2 linked regions of the Selenomonas sputigena genome follow. The protein of the gene in region 1 interacts with the protein of each later gene in a pairwise test. Links are inferred from orthologs where the notes say so. Each region holds a gene or a part of one and is shown on either strand. Other genes may lie near its edges.

Region 1 (3,161 bases):
GAGGGCTGGGTTTTTACCCAGCCTTTTTTCGTAGCATTTTGCAGTTTTCGAGAGGTGGTTCGCATGAATCGCGTTGTTCTTCTTACGGGCGGCACGTCGGGCATCGGCCTTGCGGCGGCGCGTCTTTTCCTGCAGGCGGGCAGCACGGTCGCTCTGGCGGGGCGCTCGGCGACGCGCGGCGAGGCGGCGCTCGCTTCGTTAGGTGAATTGGCGCTCGATGGGCGCGCCGCGTTCTTCGCCGCCGACCTGCGCCGCGCCGATGAGGCGAGGCGGCTCGTGGGTGCGGTGTGCGAACGCTTTTCGCGACTCGATGTTCTCGTGAATTCGGCAGGGATCTATTTGGAACGCGCGTTGGAAGAATTGACAGAAGAGGAATTCGAGGACGTCATGGACACGAACGTCAAGGGCACCTTTTTCACAACACAGGCGGCGCTTGCGCCCTTGAAGGAGAGTCGCGGCAGCATTGTCAATCTTTCGTCTGACGCGGGGATTCACGGCAATTTCCTGTGCACGGCCTACTGCGCATCGAAGGGCGCCGTGACGCTCTTCACAAAATCTCTGGCCTTGGAACTCGCGCCTTTCGGCGTGCGCGTGAACTGCGTGTGCCCCGGAGATGTTGCGACACCGATGACGGAGGCGCAGCTGCAGGATGCTCCTGACCGTGAAGAGGCTCTGCGGCAGATGTCGGGCGTCTATCCGCTCGGTCGTATCGCGCGGGCGGAAGAAGTCGCCGATATTATTTTTTTTCTGACCTCCGATGCCGCTTCCTTCGTGACGGGCGCGGCGTGGAGCGTGGACGGCGGCCTTACGGCTTGAGGAGGCAGGCGGCAGCGAACGTCTGTTTCGTTGTATCTCCTCCTTGCTTGTGCTAAAATAGAGGGCATAACAAAGGAGAATTGTTTGACTATTTCATTTTCAAGAGTGAAGGAAGGTCGGTTATGGCGGCTCGCAGCTATCTGATCGTAGCGGCGTCGATCGGCTCTGGACACATGAAGGCGGCGGAAGCCTTGGCAGCGGCTCTTTTGCGGGCGGAGCCGAAGGCGCATGTGGCGGTCGTCGACTTCACGAGGCGCGATACGGCATGGGTCACTTGGTTCATGAAGGCGGCCTATCTGAAGATGCTGCACTTCATGCCGAACCTTTACCAGCTACTCTATCGTTTCACGGGGCACAGGCAGGGCGCTTCGCCCGTGCAGAAGCTCATCGCTTCCTTGACGAAGCGCAACATGCGCAGACTTGTGCGTCTCCATGCAGCGGACACGGTGATCTGCACGCATCCTTTTCCCGAGGGTGCGGCGTCGTGTCTCAAGAAGAGCGGCGAGGAAGATTTCTTTTTTGCCACGGTTCTTACGGACTACAGCGTGCATCGCATGTGGTTCTATCCGGGTGTCGACGCCTTCTTTGTCGCGACGGAGAGGATGCGGCGCAGCCTCGTCAAGGAAGGCTGTGCAGCGACGGCGGTTCATGCGACGGGCATTCCGATTCTGCCGCTGTCCCCAGCAGATTTTGACCGTGCGGCGATTTGCGAAAGGCTGGGACTCAGCGAGTCGCTTCCTACAATCCTCGTCATGGGCGGCGGGCTTGGACTCGGCGATGTGGCTCAGTCTCTTGAAAAGCTTGAGGATGTCGCAGAAAAGCTGCAGATCCTCGTTGTTGCAGGGAAGAACGAGCGCCTTCTTGCTTGGGTCAAAGCACACGCCGTGCGCTCGCACCATGCGGTTCGCGCCTGGGGGTACACCAATGCGGTGCCTGATCTGATGGCGGTTGCAGCGCTTCTCATATCGAAGCCTGGCGCATTGACCATCAGCGAGGCGTGGGCGATGGGCGTGCCGCTGATCCTGCATGAGCCGATTCCAGGGCCGGAGCTTGAGAATGCGATGATTGCAAGCGAGCGCGGTACGGCGGTTTGGCTCGGCAAGGGCGAGAATCTGGCGGCTCTCGTCATGGGGTTGCTGGGGGACGCGTCGCGTCTCGCCTCCATGCGCGAGGCGGCGCTTCTCGCAAGCCGCCCCGCAGCGGCGCAGGAGATCGCACAGTTTCTGCAGATGGCAGGCGCAAGCGTCGGTTGACGAATATGGTTTTTACGATTTCGGGCGAGGGTGGTTTTTGTGGCAGTATCGAAATTGGAAAAGGACGCGAACGGCGCGTTTCTCTGTCCGCAGTGCGGCAGGCCACTTCGCACGGTTGAGGGCGGCACGGTCATGATTCGGGGCGGCAAGGCGGATTTGGAAAGTGTGAAGCCGCGCTACGAATGCGACAACTGCAGAGTGTTTTACCGCGAGCTTCTGAATTCGGGTTATTACGATGTGTTTGACATGCCGAAAATCAAGGCAGTCGGCGATCTCACGCCGACGATTCTGCGCGTTGACGCCGAGGGACACGCGCCGTGCCCTCGCTGCGGCGGGCAGCTCGACCTCGTCGAATGGCAGCCCGTTCATCTCGTGGACGGCAAGGCGGATATGGAAAACGTCTCGCCGCACTTTCGCTGTGCGAGCTGCGATTCCATATTTCGTCGCATAGCGACGACAGAATATTTCCAGTGGGCGGAGAAGTAGCCGTCCCGATCGCAGAAAGAAGATGCTCCGTGCAGCTGTACGGGCAGGAGAAGCGCATCGATGTGCACGGAAGGTCGTGATGGAGATGGTAACGGAAAGCAAGCGCAGGGGACACCGACTCGACTGGTTCGTCGTCGTCATCCTTTGCGTGCTCGGGTACTTCTCCTACACGATGATCGATCAGCAGATTCACCTGAACGAGCTTGACCGCGACTGCGCGGCGGCGCAGCAGCGTCTGGAAACAGCGCAGCGGGAGAACGCAGAGCTTAAGGACCTCAAGGCAAAGCTCGACGATCCCGTTTACATCGAGAAGACGGCACGCGAAGAGCTAGGCATGACGCACGAGGGCGAGCTGCCGTATATCGCGAAGAAGTGAGAAGAGGCTGCCGCATGAGTCGATGAGACGCATGTAGCGGTCTCTTTTTGTTTTCTCGTTTCACGCGCGGATTTTCTTGACAGCGCAAAAGGCGCAAGAGTATAATAAGAAAGCACACTCAGCGCGGAAGAAGACGCTGGGATGGTGGGTGCTGACGCAGTCGGCGATTCCCACAGTATAATTAAGGAGGAAATAATTTGTCCATTGAAGTAGGCAGTATTGTTGAGGGT
Region 2 (3,214 bases), 1.1 Mb from region 1 along the record:
GAAGGAGCGTGACCGTCTGCAGGAAGAACTGAAGGATACGAAAGACGCAGCGTCAGAGGGGCCAAGCAACGACTACCAGCGCATGAAGGGCGGCTTCACGGCGCTCGCGGGACCGGGCGTCATCGTCACGCTCGACGACAGCAAGGCGACGTCGAAGGCGGGCGAGAATCCGAACCTCTACCTCATTCATGACGACGATCTCCTGCGCGTCATCAACGAACTGCGTGCCGCAGGGGCAGAGGCCGTGTCCATCAATGGGCAGAGGCTCACGGGCACGTCGGAGATCCGCTGCGCGGGGCCGACGCTCTCCGTCAACAATGTGCGTTCGGCACCGCCCTACAAGATTCATGCCATCGGCGACCCCGACAGTTTGGAGAAGTCGATCAAGATGCGTGGCGGCGTCGAGGACACTCTGAAGGTCTGGGGCATACAGATCGACGTCAAGAAGGAAGAGCATGTCGAGGTGCCCGCCTACAAGGGCGCGGCGTCGTTCAAGTACGCGAAAGCCATCGAAACGCTTTCGGATGAAAAGGAGGGAGCAAGATGATCCTGCCCGTTCTCGGACTTCTCGTCGGCGTCGCCGTCGGCATGCTCTCGCCGATCACTGTGCCGCTCGCCTACGCGAAGCTTTCCTCCGTCGCCTTGCTCGCCTCGCTCGATTCCGTTTTCGGCGGCCTGCGGGCGGCGTCGGAAAACCACTTCGACAATGCCGTATTCATCTCGGGCTTCTTTATGAACGCTCTCATGGCCGCCTTTCTCGTCTACATCGGCGATCGGCTCGGCATCGACCTCTACTATGTGGCGCTCTTGGCGTTCGGCTTGCGTGTCTTCCAGAATCTGGCGATTCTGCGCCGTCATTTCTTCGAAAAGCATAATTAGAGAGGCAAAAAGAGAAAAAAGCAAGCATTTTCATAATTTTTTTATGGCGTACGTATTAAAATAATGATAGAATGGTAGGGAAACTTTTGAGGACGACTGCCGTACTCCCTCTGGTGGGACGAAAGGCGGACTATGCTATATTTTGGGGGTTGCTATCGTGTTTGAATTGGATGATATGGGTTTGGACCAGTTCGCCAAGATCAAGGTCATTGGCGTGGGAGGCGGCGGCAGCAATGCTGTGAACCGCATGATTTCAGCGGGATTGCAGGGCGTGGAGTTTATCGCTGTCAACACGGACGCGCAGGCTCTTTTGCACGCGATGGCGCCGAAACGCATCCAGATCGGCGAGAAACTTACGCGCGGCCTCGGTGCGGGTGCGCGTCCTGAGATCGGCGAGCAGGCGGCGGAGGAGAGCCGCGATGACATCCTGCAGTCGCTGCAGGGCGCGGACATGGTCTTCGTGACCGCCGGCATGGGCGGCGGCACGGGCACGGGAGCGGCGCCCGTCGTCGCTGAGTGTGCGCGTGAGATCGGCGCTCTGACCGTCGGGGTCGTCACACGCCCCTTCACGTTTGAAGGACGTCTGCGCCAGAAGAAGGCGGAGGCGGGCATCGATAAGCTGCAGCAGCACGTCGACACGATCATCACGATTCCGAATGACCGCCTGCTGCAGGTCGTCGACAAGAAGACCTCGATCACGGATGCGTTCAGCTTCGCCGACGACGTCCTGCGCCAGGGCGTCAAGGGCATTTCCGACCTCATCGCTGTGCCGGGGCTGATCAACCTCGACTTCGCTGACGTCAAGTCCATCATGAGCAATGCAGGTTCGGCGCTCATGGGCATCGGCGAGGCGACGGGCGAGAACGCCGCAGTCGCCGCCGCCAAGTACGCGATCGAGTCGCCGCTCTTGGAGACGAGCATCGAAGGGGCGCACGGCGTTCTCCTCAATATCTCCAGCTCGGCGGAGAACCTCAGCATGTACGAAGTCAACGAAGCCTCGTCGACGATTCAGGAGGCCGTCAACGTCGATGCGAACATCATCTTCGGCGCTTCCCTCGACGAAACGCTCGGCGATACCGTGCGCGTGACCGTCATCGCGACGGGATTTGACAACGATACGGTAGGCATCCAGCGTCCCGCTGCGACGGCTGCCCAGGGAAAGCCCGCGCAGCCCGGCGCAAAGCCCGTCCCCCAGGCCGACACGCCGCTGCCGAAGGCGCCGAGCTTCAGCAACTTCGACATCCCCGAATGGATGAATCGAAAGCGCGACTGAGGACGTGCGGAGAAATAACGCGAAAAACAACAGGCATCTTTCCGATGATGGAAGGATGCCTGTTTTGCGTGTGCATGATGCGGCGCATGTTCCGTTCCTTCGTTAAAGGATTTTCAGTCAAAGATTTTCCACCGATTCGCTTGAATCCGTGCTATAATAGTCTTCACTAGATGGATTTTGAGGGGATGGCGAGAGTATGAGGAAGATGGCGCTGAGTCTGGCTTTGGCTCTGGCGGTGGCCTTGGGAACAGATGCCGTTTCTTTTGCGGCACTGCCGCAAACGCAGGCTCGTGTGCAGGTGCAGCAGCAAGCGGCGAAGACGCTGACGGGCGTGCGCTTTGGTACGAGCGACGAGCGTGAGCGCGTCGTCTTCGACTTGACGACGCTGCCCGCCTACGAAGTCCATACGGAAAACGACGGACAGAGGATCGTGCTTTTCCTTGCGGGCGCACGCAGTCAGGCCGTGCAGCCGGAGATTTCGGGCAGCATGGTCGAGAACGTGCGTGTATCGGCCGTGCCGCAGGGCGTCAAGGTCGTCATCGATCTTGCGGCGCCGGCATCTTACGAGGTCAAGACGCTGGCGAACCCGACGCGCCTCTTCATCGATGTACAGAAAGAGTATGAGGTCGTTTCTGAGGAGACGCCTGCGCCCGGTTTGAAGCTCTCGACGCTCAAGAGGCTCGACGCTCGCGGCCGCCTGACGGGATGGGTGCTGGAGGCTGATCCTGCTCGCTACCGCGTTGTGCCTGTACTCGCCAAGGGAGCTGTGCCAGGACGCGCCACGGTCAGCGCGATGTCGGATATGGCAGAAGCCGCCGCGGCGATCAATGCATCCTACTTTGCACCGAGCGGCGAGATCCTTGGCCTTTTGAAGCTGGACGGCACGATCGTCGGCACGACGTACTTTCGGCGCAGCGCCGTGGGGTTTGCCGCTGACGGCAGGACATATTTCGGCCCTGTCGATTACAGCGGAACGGTGACGCTCGGCAAGAGAAGCTGGCCCGTGGGCGGCGTCGATGCGGAGCGCGGCGAGGACAGTCTCGTGATTTACAATCATTACTA

What was found.
Region 2: the proteins of OL236_RS06215 (region 1) and ftsZ interact in binary tests that used the Bacillus subtilis proteins (3 or more experiments, as listed by UniProt). The link is inferred for Selenomonas sputigena from one-to-one orthologs.

What each region holds. Positions count from the first base shown.
Region 1 is NZ_CP110383.1:1,277,465-1,280,625, reverse strand. The notes cover bases 160-3,003. They hold OL236_RS06215 (MGDG synthase family glycosyltransferase), read left to right. Parts: upstream 160-938; coding sequence 939-2,069; downstream 2,070-3,003. Other genes in these bases: OL236_RS06205 (FtsB family cell division protein), read left to right, coding at 2,635-2,931; OL236_RS06210 (hypothetical protein), read left to right, coding at 2,109-2,555; OL236_RS06220 (SDR family NAD(P)-dependent oxidoreductase), read left to right, coding at 160-816. Also shown: more of OL236_RS06220, read left to right, coding at 64-159; OL236_RS06200 (S1 domain-containing RNA-binding protein), read left to right, coding at 3,129-3,161. UniProt on the Bacillus subtilis protein: Processive glucosyltransferase involved in the biosynthesis of both the bilayer- and non-bilayer-forming membrane glucolipids.
Region 2 is NZ_CP110383.1:147,685-150,898, forward strand. Bases 198-3,094 are described here. They hold ftsZ (cell division protein FtsZ), read left to right. Parts: upstream 198-1,036; coding sequence 1,037-2,152; downstream 2,153-3,094. Other genes in these bases: OL236_RS00735 (DUF881 domain-containing protein), read left to right, coding at 198-547; OL236_RS00740 (small basic family protein), read left to right, coding at 544-879; OL236_RS00750 (phosphodiester glycosidase family protein), read left to right, coding at 2,349-3,094. Outside these bases: more of OL236_RS00735, read left to right, coding at 1-197; more of OL236_RS00750, read left to right, coding at 3,095-3,214. UniProt on the Bacillus subtilis protein: Essential cell division protein that forms a contractile ring structure (Z ring) at the future cell division site. The regulation of the ring assembly controls the timing and the location of cell division.